2 regions of the Spirosoma areae genome follow, and region 2 is predicted to be linked to the other one. Evidence: riboswitches for the same ligand, from Rfam matches in the RefSeq annotation. Region 2 holds a riboswitch; the other holds the start of a gene.
What was found. Region 2 has a riboswitch for S-adenosylmethionine ahead of metH (methionine synthase). Riboswitches for the same ligand answer to the same signal wherever they lie in the genome.

Region 1 (7,350 bases), on a different contig from region 2:
GCTTTCTCTCCTTTTCGCGCAATTTCGGTCACCAGATGGCCCTGCGGGCAGGTTATGAAAACGCTCGCGGTCAGGCCGTTATCTGCCTCGATGCCGACCTTCAGCACCCGCCCGAACTGATACCCACCCTGATTGACAAGTGGCGCGAAGGCTACGAAGTGGTCTACACCGTCCGGCAGGCCGACCCGAAACTGTCGTTGTTCAAACGAACAACGTCGAAATATTTCTACAAGTTGCTTCGCAACGTGTCGGGCCTGCAAATTGAGGATGGGGCGGCTGATTTCCGGCTACTCGACCGCAAAGTTGTTGACACGCTCAACCAATTCAAGGAGAACGATTTGTTTTTGCGGGGCGCTATCTCGTGGGTAGGATTCCGGCAATGCCGAATTCTGTATCAGCCGGCCGCCCGCTATGCCGGTCGCTCCAAATATTCGTTTCGCAAAATGCTGCAGTTAGCGGCTATGGGTATTACTTCGTTCTCCACAAAGCCGTTGTATTTATCGGTTTTGCTTGGTTTCGGGATGTCGTTATTCGCTTTGCTGTTCGGCGCCGAAGCTACGTATGAATATTTCTTCACCAATGCGACGGTATCCGGCTGGACAACACTGGTCGTACTCTTAGTGCTGATTGGTGGGGTGCAGTTCATCATGATCGGCATTATCGGCGTATATTTGGGCAAAACGTTCGTTGAAGTAAAAGGGCGACCGGCCTACATCATTAGCGATACGAGCGAGATTGAGGAGACCGTAACAACATGGCAAGCCCCAACCGAGGAGGAAGACGATCTATTTTATTCACCGTTGACGTAGAAGAGTTCGATACCGCCGTTGAATTCGGACATCCCATTTCTTTAGATGAACAAGTGGCTGTTTCAACGCGCGGGCTGCGGTTGCTGACCGACCGATTCGAGGTTGTAGGAACCCCGGCTACCCTGTTTACAACGGCCAACTATGCCCTTCATGAACCAGACCTGATCCGGAGGTTGGCGCAAAAACACGAAATTGCATCGCACGGCTATTATCACACCACATTTGAACCGGCCGATTTGCTCAAATCCCGTTTAGCGCTGGAAGAACTCTTAACGAAGCCAGTAACAGGATTTCGGCGGGCACGCATGGGTTTTGTTGATCCAAACGACGTGCAGCGGGCTGGTTATCAATATAATTCGTCGTTGCACCCAACCTGGTTGCCAGGCCGGTATAACCATTGGGGCGAACCCCGGCATCCATTTTGGGAGGCCGGGGTATGGCAAATTCCGGCATCGGTGACCCCCACACTCCGGCTGCCACTTTTCTGGTTAAGTCTGAAAAACGTTCCGTTTGCTTATTATAAACAACTCTGCCGCCAAACCCTGCAAACCGACGGCTTTCTGAATCTGTATGTGCATCCCTGGGAGTTCACCGACCTGTCGGCCTATAGAAAAATTCCGGCCTATGTTCGTCGGCACTCGCGCGATGTACTGCTCGACCGGGTTGAAAAGCTGCTTCGTTATCTGAAGCCGCTTGGCGAATTCGGGACGATGGGCGAGTTTGTACAGCAACTCAACTCGGATACCCACTAAGCGTCAGTCTCATTTCTGCTATTTTTGCCCCATGGTATCGTTTTTTAGGAAGCCAATTTTTAGTGATTTTCGGCTGATTTTCGGGGTTTATGCCTTACTTACGTTGTTCGCCAGTACCCGTATTGTTTTTGCCGATGGGTCGAACAACTACCTGATCTTCTATTATTCCCTCGATCACCTCATCCATGGGAAAAGTCTCTACGCACTTTACCCAACCGAATACACCGACCATTATCATTACGCTCCCACGTTTGCCGCGCTGTTTGCGCCGGTTTTTGCGCTGCCTTATTCGGTAGGTTTGTTTCTATGGCAATTGCTTTTTGCCGGTGTTTGGGTGCTGGCCGTGTACCGAATGCCCCTCACGCATCAGCAAAAGGTGTTCGGGTACTGGTTTTGTTTGCAGGAGCTGTTTACCTCGCTGGTCAACAGCCAGACAAATCCATTCATTGCGGCTATCCCATTGTTTGCCTATGTTAGTTTTGAAAAACGGCAGCCGTTCTGGGCGGCTTTTTTTATCGTTCTGGGCTTCAATATCAAAATATACAGCGTGGTAGCGGGTGCGTTGTTTCTGCTATACCCCCAAAAACTTCGCTTTTTAGCGTCAACGGTATTCTGGGGCGTCGTGCTTGGCCTGACACCACTCTTGTTTACCTCACCCGCCAAATTACTCTGGCAATATGAACTGTGGGTCAATCAGTTACTGATTAAGTCAGACGGCGATAAATGGGCGAATACGTCCATTCACCGGCTGGTTCACGTGTTCATCTCACCGGATGTGGCCACGCCGGTTATCATCGGCCTGGGCGTGCTGCTTTTCTGCACGGTGTATGTGCAGGTGCAAAAGTTTATGCAACGTTCCTTTCGCCTGTTAATGGTAGCGTCTATCCTGATCTTTCAGGTTATTTTTAATCCGGTTTCGGAGTCACCCACCTACATTACGGCCGTTACGGGCGTCGTCATCTGGTGGTTTTGTAGTCCGCAAACGGGGCTTGATCGGGTCCTGCTTGTCAGTTGCCTGATCCTCACCGTTTTCTCGCCGAGTGATGTATTTCCGGTTTTTCTACGGGAGCAATTCGTGAAGCCCTACGTGCTGAAAGCCTTACCCTGCGTCTTGATCTGGTTCCGGGTGCTTTATCTGATGCACACGGCAACACCAACGGCGCACCTGCAGCGCGGGTCCGACGCGCCGGTTAATTCCTGAAATTAAGTTACCATTGGCCTATCGCCACAACTCAAGTATTTCGTATGGCCTCAACCTGGCTGGATTTCTGGCAAAAAGAGAATGAGTTTGATGACTCGATGTCAACGAATTACGCCTACTTTCTGGCGAGGGTCGAGCACTACATTTCGTTGGCGAAAACGCAGAAAGTACTGGATATTGGTTCGGGTCCGGGCAATCTGGAAGATGCCTGGCACGACCGGGTGGCCGAAATTCATGGGCTGGATATATCGAAGCGGTATAACGAAACGGCCCGCGCCAGACACGCTGCTCATCCGAACGTTTACTTCCATGACATACCGGCTGACGACTACCTCAACTTTAGTCCGGTCGCGAATCAGCAGTTTAATGTCATTATTGTCATGAGTGTCGTGCAGTATTACCGAAACGCCAGCGAAGTGGAGGGATTAATCCGGGCGATCAAACAGGTAGCGGCTCCCGGCGCCAAAGCGCTCATCTGCGACTTAATGGTGGGTGGAAGCGTTTTCAAAGATATTCTGAGCATTCTGGGGCGGTCGCTGCGGCAGGGTCAACTGCTGTCGATGCTGACGTTGTTGGTGCGACTGCGCTTTTCGTCGTATTATACCGTTCGCAAGGAGAATGGCTTTCTGATTCTTTCAGAACGAGACTGGTTAGACATAACCAAACGGGTAGGTGTGGCCGCTCAGTTTGTGACTGAACCCCTGACGCTGCAACAGGAACGCCGGAACTTACTGATTCAGTTTTGACCCGCTAAATAAAAATTACGTCTTCAATTACATCGGTGCCCATATCTTTATTGACCAATGAGATTAGCTTCTGCTTGGCCTGAACGAGTTCGTTGCGAAGGGGAGCCGAGGCAATCTCAATGTAGAGTTTGCGGTCGCGGACATACAGCCGGTTGGTGCGCGTGGCAATGGCTGGTCCCATCATGCGGCCCCAAAACGCTTCCAGATACGTTTCGTTGAAACGAGTCTGAAGCTGATAGGCTTTAAGTAGCTGACCAATAGCGTCTTTCAACGATGTGGTGCCAGCGACCCGGGTGGCATTTTCGCGATTATACCGGTACGTCTGATTCATGGGGCGGATGTCTTCCTGCAAAAGTAACCAATGAATTGACTTGAGAAATAGCCGCCAATGAGTTAACACGAAAAAAAGTTTATCGTGTAGAAAAAAGAAGTGGTGTTTGGATTCGCGCCCGTTGGCTATTATACTTGCGGCATCAAGTCAATAGTTACGCGCCTATTTCGATCTTACCGGCGCGCGTTGATTTATACAGAAGCGGGGAGAGATCAGGCTCTGCGAACCGCTGGCAACCTACCACATGGCAAGGTGCTAACTCCTGCCTAAAGCTGTTTTAGGAACTATAAATCGAAGAACTCACATGCTCTACAATCAGCGATGTATGGCCCCGGAGGCCTGCTAAGCATCTTCACTAATGGCTACGAAAACCGGGAGGGTTTGTCGTGAAAAAAAATCAGTTTGTCGTTTGATCCGGGCCGCCGGAGCGGTTCGTAGTTTGACGTTACTGAAACGTAGCTATAATTTAGACAGTGCACTGCGAACTACAGACCTCAAACCACTAACTACAAACCTCAAACTATAAACCACTAACTACTAAACTCATGTCCCAGCTTCATTTTGATACGCTTCAGCTACACGCTGGCCAGGAACCTGATTCGGCGACCAACGCCCGGGCGGTCCCTATCTACCAAACAACCTCGTTTGTCTTCAACGATTCGGCGCACGGAGCCGATTTGTTCGCGCTGAGAGCCTTTGGCAATATCTATAGCCGCATTATGAACCCCACGACCGACGTGTTCGAGAAGCGGATAGCGGCCCTCGAAGGCGGGGTAGCAGCGCTGGCCGTATCCTCCGGGCAGGCGTCTCAGTTTATTGCCCTCAGCAATATTATGGGCGCGGGCGACAACTTCGTGACGACTTCATTTCTGTACGGTGGTACCTACAACCAGTTTAAAGTTTCGTTTAAACGGCTGGGTATCGAAGCCCGCTTTGCCGAAGGCGACAATCCCGAGTCGTTTGCCAAACTGATTGACGATAAAACCAAAGCCATCTACCTCGAAACCATCGGTAATCCCGGCTTCAATATTCCTGATTTTGACGCCTTTGCCGACCTCGCTAAAAAACATGACCTGCCACTTATTGTCGATAATACATTTGGTGCGGGCGGGTATTTGTTCCGGCCCATCGAACATGGCGCGGCTGTCGTGGTTGAATCGGCAACGAAATGGATTGGCGGACATGGCACCAGCATTGGGGGCGTTATTGTCGATAGTGGCAACTACAACTGGGGCAACGGCAAGTTTCCTCAGTTCAGCGAACCTTCTGAAGGCTATCATGGAATGGTTTTCAACGATATATTCGGTATAGGCGGGCCGTTTGGCAATATTCAGTTCATCATTCGTGCCCGGGTTGAGGGACTTCGCGACTACGGTCCGTGCATGAGTCCATTCAACTCATTTCTGCTGTTGCAGGGACTCGAAACACTCTCGCTTCGGCTGGACCGAACCGTGCAAAACGCGCTGTCGCTGGCACAGTGGCTCGAACAACATGAGCAGGTCGAATTCGTGAACTATCCGGGTCTGGAAAGCAGCGCCTACCACGACCTGGCCAAAAAATACCTTAAACGGGGCTTTGGGGGCGTATTTTCGTTTAAAATAAAGGGCAGTAAAGAAGACGCCGACCAGTTTGTGAACAACCTCAAATTGGTCAGTCATTTAGCGAACGTTGGCGATTCCAAAACGCTCATCATTCACCCGGCTGCCACCACCCACCAGCAACTGAGCGAACAGGAGCAGGCCAGCGCCGGGGTCGAGTCGGGCGTATTGCGGATATCGGCGGGTATCGAACACATCGATGATATTAAAGCGGACTTAGCGCAGGCGTTTGCCCAGATTGCCGAGCCGGTGAGTGTTTAATTGTTTCAGGTTTCAGCCGGGCCGCCGGTGCGGTTCCAGGTTAATCTGTCCGTCAGCAACCTGGAACCGCACCGGCGGCCCGGCTGAAATGTTGAACTTGAAATTTGAAACGTTGAACGTTAATTATTTCGATTATAAATATTCGTTCCCGCTCGAATCGGGGGAGAGTTTGCCGGGTTTCCGGCTGGCTTACACCACACGCGGCCAGTTGAATCAGGACCACGCACCGTCAAACCGATCGAATGTGGTATGGGTCTGCCATGCACTGACGGGCAACGCCGATGCGGGCGACTGGTGGGGGGGTATGGTAGGTTCCGGTAAATATTTCGACCCCGAACAAAGTTTTATTGTTTGCGCCAACGTGCTCGGTTCGTGTTACGGCTCAACCGGACCGCTGTCGATGAATCCGACAACGGGGCAGCCCTACTACCACGATTTTCCAACGCTTACGGTTCGGGATATGGCGGGCGCGCTGGATTTACTTCGGCAGGAGCTGGGCATCGAAAAAATTCAAACCTGCATTGGCGGCTCGGTGGGTGGCGAACAGGCGCTGGAGTGGGCCGTTTTACAGCCCGACCTTATCGAGAATTTAGTGCTCATTGCTGCCAGCGCCGTGGCCTCACCCTGGTGCATTGCCTTCAACGAGTCGCAGCGGATGGCCATTGAAGCCGATCCAACCTGGGCCGACCGACGCGACGATGCGGGTTTGGCCGGGATGAAAGCAGCCCGGGCAATGGCCATGATTTCGTATCGGAATTATGACACCTATGGCTTCACGCAGGCCCTCGACAACAACGAGCAGGTAGACGGCTATAAAGCAGCGGGTTACCAACGGTATCAGGGCGACAAATTAGCCGACCGTTTCAATGCGTTCACGTACTGGATTCTCTCAAAAGTAATGGATTCGCACAATGTTGGCCGGAACCGGGGCAGCATCCTCAACGCGCTGGGGCAGATTAGAGCCAGGACGCTTGTGGTCGGTATTCGATCGGATTTGCTCTTCCCGCCTATTGAACAGCAGTTTCTGGCGCGTCATATTCCCGATGCCACCTACGAAGAAATTGATTCGCTCTATGGCCACGATGGCTTTCTGATTGAGTTCCGAACGTTGTCGGGAATTCTCCGAAAGTGGATGGCGGGGGCGACGTCTTCAGATATGTCTAAATTAGCGCAATCGCCTGTCAGCCAGTCGGTTAAATAGTGGTTTATGGATTGGTATGAAGCCGATGTGCGGCAATTGGAAGCTCAACTCAATGCGTTGCCACCGGCGGCTGACCGGGTTATTTTTTACGGCAGCTCATCCATTCGACTCTGGACAACCCTCGCGCAGGATTTCCCCACAATAAATGCCCTCAACCTGGGGTTTGGCGGGTCAACACTGGCAGCCTGTTCGTGGTTTTTCGAGCGGCTAATGGTTCCGGCAAACCCCAAATCACTTGTGTTTTATGCGGGCGATAATGACCTCGGCGACGGGCGGCATCCCGAAGAAGTGTACCTGTTCTTCTGTACACTTGCCGAAAAAATGCGGACGTTGCTGCCGGGTTTGCCCCTCTCTTTTTTGTCGATAAAAATTAGCCCGGCCCGCTGGAACATCGCCCATAAAATCTACGCCACTAATCAATTACTACTAACTGAAATCGAAAAAAATCCGG
Region 2 (7,350 bases):
CCATAGCCCGTCTGTATAAGCCCTGATCGACATTGGGCCGCTGGTAATTCCAATCAACATTTATAGACGGCTGCGTGAACGAATTGCGATGGTTGCGACCGCCCGTTTAACAATTCGTTCATGTAACCGGGCAGATAACCTTGTTTTCCCGGCTACGTGTATCAACTCCCGGCCTTCGACTGACCGGTGAGTAAGGCAAACCGGCGTTTGTATTACGTTTGCCAGAAAAAAACGTTACTTTTGCCCCCTGTTTGACAAGTACCATTATTCATGACCATATTAGGTATCTCGGCTTTCTACCACGATTCGGCAGCCGCGTTGATTGAAGACGGACGCATTATTGCGGCTGCTCAGGAAGAGCGGTTCACCCGTAAAAAGCACGATCCGGGGTTCCCCGCCGAAGCCATCAAATATTGCCTTCAATACAGTGGCGCTGACTTAAATACGTTAGACGCTATCGTTTTCTACGACAAACCGCTGCTTAAATTTGAGCGGCTACTGGAAACCTATTATGCCTTTGCGCCAAAGGGCATTCGGTCGTTCCTGATGTCGATTCCGGTCTGGCTGAAAGAGAAATTATTTCTAAAGCGGCTCATTCGGGAAGAACTCGAGAAGTTAGGCTACAAGTCGGCCAGTAAAGTCAAATTGCTTTTTCCCGAGCACCACCTCTCACATGGGGCCAGTGCCTTCTACCCGTCGCCCTACGAGCGGGCGGCTATCCTGACCATCGACGGCGTGGGCGAGTGGGCTACAGCCTCCATTGGGTTGGGCGAAGGGAAAGACATCTCGATTCTGAAAGAACTCCGGTTCCCCCACTCGCTGGGCCTATTGTATTCGGCGTTCACCTATTTTCTGGGCTTTCGGGTCAACTCGGGCGAGTATAAACTGATGGGCCTGGCGCCGTATGGCGACCCGAATTCGCCGGATGTAGCCCGCTACATGACAACCATTAAGGAAAAACTGGCCGACCTGCGGCCTGATGGCTCTGTTTGGCTGGATCAGGATTATTTCGATTATGCCGCCGGGCTGAAGATGGTGAACGAAGACAAATGGGCCGAGCTGTTTGGTTTTCCGAAACGCCAGCCCGAAGATGAATTGCAACCCCATCACTGCAACCTCGGTTTGGCCATCCAGTATCTCACCGAAGAAGTCGTGCTGAACATGGCCCGCGAGGCCAAACGCCTGACCAATGCCGATGCGCTGGTGCTGGCCGGGGGCGTTGCGCTTAACTGCGTATCGAACGGTAAACTCCAGGCTGCGGGTTTGTTCAAGGATATTTTTATTCAGCCGGCCGCCGGTGATGCAGGCGGGGCACTGGGCGCGGCTTTGGCGGCCTACCATATTTATTTTGGCAAAGAGCGCATCGTAACGACCGAGCGCGACGCCATGCGCGGTTCCTACTTAGGGCCAACGTTTTCTGACCTCGACGTTGAACTGATGGCTGTGAAATACAAGGCCGTTTCGACGCACTTTACAGATTTTGATGCCCTAAGTACCGAAACGGCCCGCTTGCTGGCTGCCGGAAATGTGGTGGGCTGGGTGCAGGGACGAATGGAGTTTGGGCCGCGTGCGCTGGGCGGACGCAGCATCCTGGGCGACCCGCGCAATGCCGAGATGCAGAAAAAACTGAACCTGAAAATCAAGTATCGGGAGTCGTTCCGGCCGTTTGCCCCGTCGGTTCTGGCCGAGGACTGCGCCGATTACTTCGACTATGATGGCATCTCTCCCTACATGCTGCTGGTGCATCCGGTAGCGCAGAAACGCCGGACCCCCGTACCGGCTGATTATGCCAGTTTTCCGCTGCGGGAGAAACTCTACTACCAACGGTCTGATCTGCCGTCGATTACGCACATCGATTATTCGGCCCGGATTCAAACCGTTCATAAAGACACCAACCCGCGGTATTATCAGTTGATCGACTCGTTTAAGAAGTTGACGGGCTATGGCGTCATTGTGAACACGAGTTTCAACGTGCGTGGTGAACCCATCGTTTCGACCCCCAACGATGCCTACCGGTGCTTCATGCGTACCGAGATGGACTATTTAGTTGTCGGCAACTACCTGTTCGACAAACGGCAACAACCCGAATGGCAGGAGAAAGATAACTGGAAAGAAGAATTTGTTTTAGACTAACGGTCCGTCTTCATGCAATCCAAACTCGTTTCCAGTGTGGTTCGGCTGTTGTTGCTGGGCTTTTTAGCTTTCTTTGTGTTCTATGGCGACCACTATGGGGTTAGCTTCGACATTCCCCACAAAGGCTTATTTGATAACATCTACGTTCGGCTGGTAAAGTGCTGCCTCTATCTGCTGATCAGTATTGAACTGCTCCGGCTGTACTACTACGGCATCGTTAAAAACCCGAAGCCGCCTAAACTGCTCGGTAATATAGCTACGCTATTGGTGCCCCTTCTTGTGTTGCTGGTGTTCATCGAAATGGGCTTTATGTTTGTTGCCCAGAGCCAGGAGGGCGGGCTTACCTTAGCCTCGAAAATCTGGTTCGAACGTTACTGGCCACCCATGACCGGCGATTACCGCGACGAACCCAAAACCGATACGACCGGCAAAAAGAAGGTCTTCATTGTGGGAGATTCCTACGCGGCAGGTCACGGGCTGAAATCTGTGCAGGAACGCTTTGGTAATGTGCTGGCCAACAAATTAGGGACAACTGAATACGTGACCTACAACCTCGGTATTTCGGGTTCCGACACGCGCGATGAATACGCCCGGCTGCTGAAGTTTGGCAAAACCCCCGACGTGCTGGTGCTTCAGTATTTCCCAAACGACATTGAAAAAGTAGCCCGCGATCATGGCCTGGTTCCGGCTGGATTTACCCCCTATTCCGATTTGCCCCGCGCTGTGCAGTCGTTGTTTATTAAGTCCTACCTACTCAATTATCTGTACTGGCAGTTCCCCCACGGAAATTTTACCCCCTTCGATGTCTACGTCCGTAAAGCATACGGCACACCGGCTATTATTAACGATCACCTGAGCGATCTTAACAAGTTCATAACCTACGCGCAGGAGCATAATGCCCGGCTTTATGTAGTTTTGTTCCCGTTTTCGCACAAACTAAAAGAAACAGCCGAGTACGTGAAACCCGTTGTCGACTTTTTTCGGCGTAACAAGGTGCCGATGCTGGACGCAGGTAAACTTATGAGCGATATTGACATCAAGGACCGGGTCGTCGGTCGCAATGATGGTCATGCCAGTGCGCTTGTGAATCAACGGGTAGGCGAGGGACTATTTAAACTTATGCAGTCGAATCCGGGCGTTGTTCAAACGGCCTCCGTTAAGTAAGTAAACTCAAATCAGACCAAAATATGGAATTTCTACAGGACATTTTCAAGTTTCTGAAGCAGCGTAAAAAGTGGTGGCTGGCCCCAATGATTATTTTATTATTGCTCATCGGCGTTCTGATTGTTATTGGTGGCGGGTCTGCCGTTGCTCCCTTTATCTATACATTATTTTAAGGCATGGACGTTACCGAAAAAGTAAAAGCCCAGTTAGTCATCGTGACGGGTCTGCTGGTATTGCATTTTGTGTTTAAATCGCCCTGGCTGCTCTACGCTGCCGTTGGAGTAGGTGTATTGAGCCTGGCCATTCCGGTTGCCGGCGATTTAATTGTAAAAGTCTGGTTCAAACTGGCCGAGGTACTGGGCAACATCAACGGCAAAATTATTCTGTCGGTTATGTTCTTCGTGTTTTTGTTCCCGATTGCGCTGCTTTACCGGATGACGGCTAAAAACCCGCTGTCTATCAAACGCACCAGCGATGCCTCGTTCTATACTGAACGAAACCATCTCTACACAAAAGAAGATTTGGAACAAACCTGGTAGGAAAGCCTACACAAATTGATTTAGGGCGTACCACTTTTCGGTATGCCCTTTTTTTGCGTATTTTTGTGACAGCTTATCCAGAAAGACGGAGGGAACGGACCCGATGATGTCTTGGCAACCAACCCACCCAGCGGAACTGGTGCCAATTTCCTCCCGGAATAACCGGGACAGATAAGATCAGCGGCCTGCTGCCTGTCTTTTGCTGATAAGCCTTTTGTCTTTTTGGACTTTTTTAAGCGTAGCCGTTGTTGGTCTTCCTAACAACTGTGCATTCTACAACTGCTTTTGAAAACGATAGCCGAACTTCTCCGCGAACGAATCCTCGTCCTTGATGGTGCGATGGGTACCATGATTCAACGGTATAACCTGACCGATGCCGATTATCGGGGTGAACGTTTCAAGGACTTTCCACACGACATAAAAGGCAACAATGATTTGTTGTCGATTACCAAACCAGCGGTTATTCAGGAAATTCACCGGCAATATCTCGACGCTGGTGCCGATATTATCGAAACCAATACCTTCAGCAGTACGACCGTGGCTATGGCCGATTACTACATGGAGGATTTGGTGTATGAACTGAACTACGAATCAGCGAAGATTGCGAAAGCCGTTGCCGACGACATGACGCGCCAAACTCCCGGCAAGCCGCGCTTTGTGGCCGGGGCGATGGGGCCAACCAACCGGCTGGCCTCCATGTCGCCCGATGTGAATAATCCGGGATACCGTGCCATTACGTTCGACCAGTTAGTTGAAGCGTTCTACACACAGGTAAGCGGCCTGGTCGAAGGCGGAGCCGATTTACTGCTCATCGAAACCATCACCGATACGCTCAACGCCAAAGCGGCTCTGTTTGCCATTGACCGCTATTTTGCCGAAAAAGGGCAGGAGCCGCTGCCGATTATGGTGTCGGGTACCATCACCGACGCATCGGGCCGGACGTTGTCGGGGCAAACGACCGAAGCTTTTTTATATTCCGTATCGCACCTGCCGCTTCTGAGCATTGGCCTGAACTGTGCGATGGGAGCCGAACTCCTGCGACCGTATGTGCAGACGCTGGCGAAAGAATCGCCCTTTTTCACGTCGGCGTATCCAAACGCGGGTCTGCCCAACGAGTTTGGCGAGTATGATCAGACGCCCGACGAAATGGCCGAGCAGGTGGAAGGGTTCATCCGCGATAGCTTCGTTAACATCGTCGGCGGTTGCTGCGGCTCCACCCCCGACCACATCCGCGCCATTGCTCAGGCTGCCGCTAAGTACCCGCCCCGGCAGTTGCCGCAACCCGAACCCTACCAGAAACTGAGTGGGCTGGAACCGCTGAAAATTACGGAGCAAACCAACTTTCTGAACGTTGGCGAACGTACCAACGTAACGGGTTCCAAGAAGTTTGCCCGGCTTATTAAAGAAGGAAACTACGACGAAGCCCTGAGCATTGCGCGGGGACAGGTCGAAGGCGGGGCGCAGGTGATCGACATTAACATGGACGAAGGCATGCTGGATTCGGTAGAGGCTATGACGACCTTTCTGAACCTGATTGCTGCCGAACCCGACATTGCCCGCGTACCCATCATGGTCGATTCCTCGAAGTGGGAAGTCATCGAAGCAGGCCTGAAGTGCGTGCAGGGCAAAGCCATTGTCAACTCCATCTCGCTCAAAGAAGGCGAAGAAGCGTTCATTGAGCGAGCACAACTCGTCAGGCGGTATGGCGCGGCTGCAGTCGTGATGGCGTTCGACGAAACCGGTCAGGCTGACTCCTACGAACGGCGGATTGAAATTTGCGAACGCGCCTATCGAATTCTGGTTGATAAAGTCAACTTTGCCCCGCAGGACATCATTTTCGACCCGAACATCCTGACCGTTGCCACAGGTATCGAAGAACACAATAATTACGCTGTTGACTTTATCAACGCGACGCGCTGGATTAAAGCCAACCTCCCGCTGGCCAAAGTGAGCGGGGGCGTGTCGAACATTTCCTTCAGCTTCCGGGGCAATGACGTGGTGCGCGAGGCTATGCACTCGGCGTTTCTGTATCACGCCATTCGCGCCGGTATGGACATGGGCATCGTGAACGCCGGGCAGTTGGAGGTGTATGACAGCATTCCCAAAGAGTTGCTGGAACGTTGCGAAGACGTGCTGCTCAACCGCCGGGACGACGCCACCGAACGCTTAGTTGATTTTGCCGAGACGGTGAAAGCGAAGGGGAAAGCCATTGTTCAGGATGAAAGCTGGCGGCTCGAACCCGTTCGCGAACGACTCAAGCACGCGCTGGTCAAAGGAATTACCGACTACATCGACCAGGACGTTGAAGAAATTCGGCAGCAGGTTGAGCGTCCTTTGCACGTGATTGAAGGGCCGTTGATGGATGGCATGAACATTGTTGGCGACTTATTTGGCGCGGGCAAAATGTTTCTGCCGCAGGTCGTGAAATCAGCGCGGGTAATGAAAAAAGCCGTGGCCTATCTAACCCCGTTCATCGAAGCCGAGAAAGATGGCACCGGGAGTTCGTCGGCCGGTAAGATTCTCCTGGCGACCGTTAAAGGCGATGTTCACGACATCGGTAAAAACATCGTTGGCGTGGTGCTGGGCTGTAATAACTACGAAATCATCGACCTCGGTGTGATGGTGCCAACCCAAAAAATCCTGGACGAAGCCCGCAAACACAATGTGGATATTATCGGGCTGAGTGGCCTGATTACGCCCTCGCTCGATGAAATGGTAGGCGTTGCGAAAGAGATGGAGCGGCAGGGTTTTACCCTTCCGCTGCTGATTGGGGGCGCAACGACATCGCGGATGCACACTGCTGTCAAGATTGATCCGCACTATTCAGGGCCGGTTGTGCATGTGTTAGACGCGAGCCGAAGCGTTCCCGTTGCCGGGCGGCTGGTTAGTGAAACAGATGCTACACGCGCCCTTATTTTTACCGAAATCAAAGCCGAGTACGTCAAACTCCGTGAGGATCACGCCAAACGTCAGAAGGAGAAAAATCTGCTGGGTATTGAAAAAGCCCGTGCCAACCGCCCGCCAATTAACTGGCACGATTTCGAGCCGATAAAACCAACCTTTCTCGGCAATCGGTACTTTGACGATTACTCCATTGCCGAGTTAGCAAAATACATCGACTGGACACCGTTTTTCCAGACGTGGCAGTTGCACGGTAAATACCCGGCCATCTTCGAGGATGCCGTTGTGGGCAACGAAGCGCGTCAGTTGTTTGACGATGCCAACCGGCTCCTTCAGGAAATTATTGACAATAAACTCCTGAAGGCGAAAGCGGTTGTTGGCTTCTTTCCCGCCAACTCTGCCGATGACGATGTGCTGCTGCACGATTTCGACGAAGTGACGCGCGATGTTTCCTGCGAACGGCATGGTTCGCACCGGCACATCGAGTATAAAATCAGCAGAGTTCAATCGCAAACGACGGTTAGTCCGGTTGGTGAGTTGATTTATGACACCAAAACGGTACTGCATTTTCTGCGCCAGCAGAACCAGAAAGCGCCCGGCCTGCCCAATTTCT

Region 1: it holds a riboswitch for S-adenosylmethionine, as region 2 does, so the genes downstream of both, ACYVI1_RS28615 (O-acetylhomoserine aminocarboxypropyltransferase/cysteine synthase family protein) here and metH (methionine synthase) in region 2, are expected to answer to the same signal.

What each region holds. Positions count from the first base shown of each region.
Region 1 is NZ_BAAGTT010000048.1:18,857-26,206, reverse strand. Features, by position in the region: gene ACYVI1_RS28640 (glycosyltransferase family 2 protein) at 1-809, shown strand, start outside; gene ACYVI1_RS28635 (polysaccharide deacetylase family protein) at 755-1,561, shown strand; gene ACYVI1_RS28630 (glycosyltransferase family 87 protein) at 1,593-2,762, shown strand; gene ACYVI1_RS28625 (class I SAM-dependent methyltransferase) at 2,807-3,508, shown strand; gene ACYVI1_RS28620 (DciA family protein) at 3,513-3,839, opposite strand; SAM riboswitch class I at 4,028-4,132, shown strand; gene ACYVI1_RS28615 (O-acetylhomoserine aminocarboxypropyltransferase/cysteine synthase family protein) at 4,385-5,698, shown strand; gene ACYVI1_RS28610 (homoserine O-acetyltransferase family protein) at 5,811-6,899, shown strand; gene ACYVI1_RS28605 (GDSL-type esterase/lipase family protein) at 6,906-7,350, shown strand, end outside.
Region 2 is NZ_BAAGTT010000011.1:68,242-75,591, forward strand. Features, by position in the region: gene ACYVI1_RS05545 (hypothetical protein) at 1-26, shown strand, start outside; gene ACYVI1_RS05550 (carbamoyltransferase family protein) at 271-2,133, shown strand; gene ACYVI1_RS05555 (SGNH/GDSL hydrolase family protein) at 2,146-3,297, shown strand; gene ACYVI1_RS05560 (DUF5989 family protein) at 3,321-3,470, shown strand; gene ACYVI1_RS05565 (SxtJ family membrane protein) at 3,474-3,836, shown strand; SAM riboswitch class I at 3,907-4,014, shown strand; gene metH (methionine synthase) at 4,122-7,350, shown strand, end outside.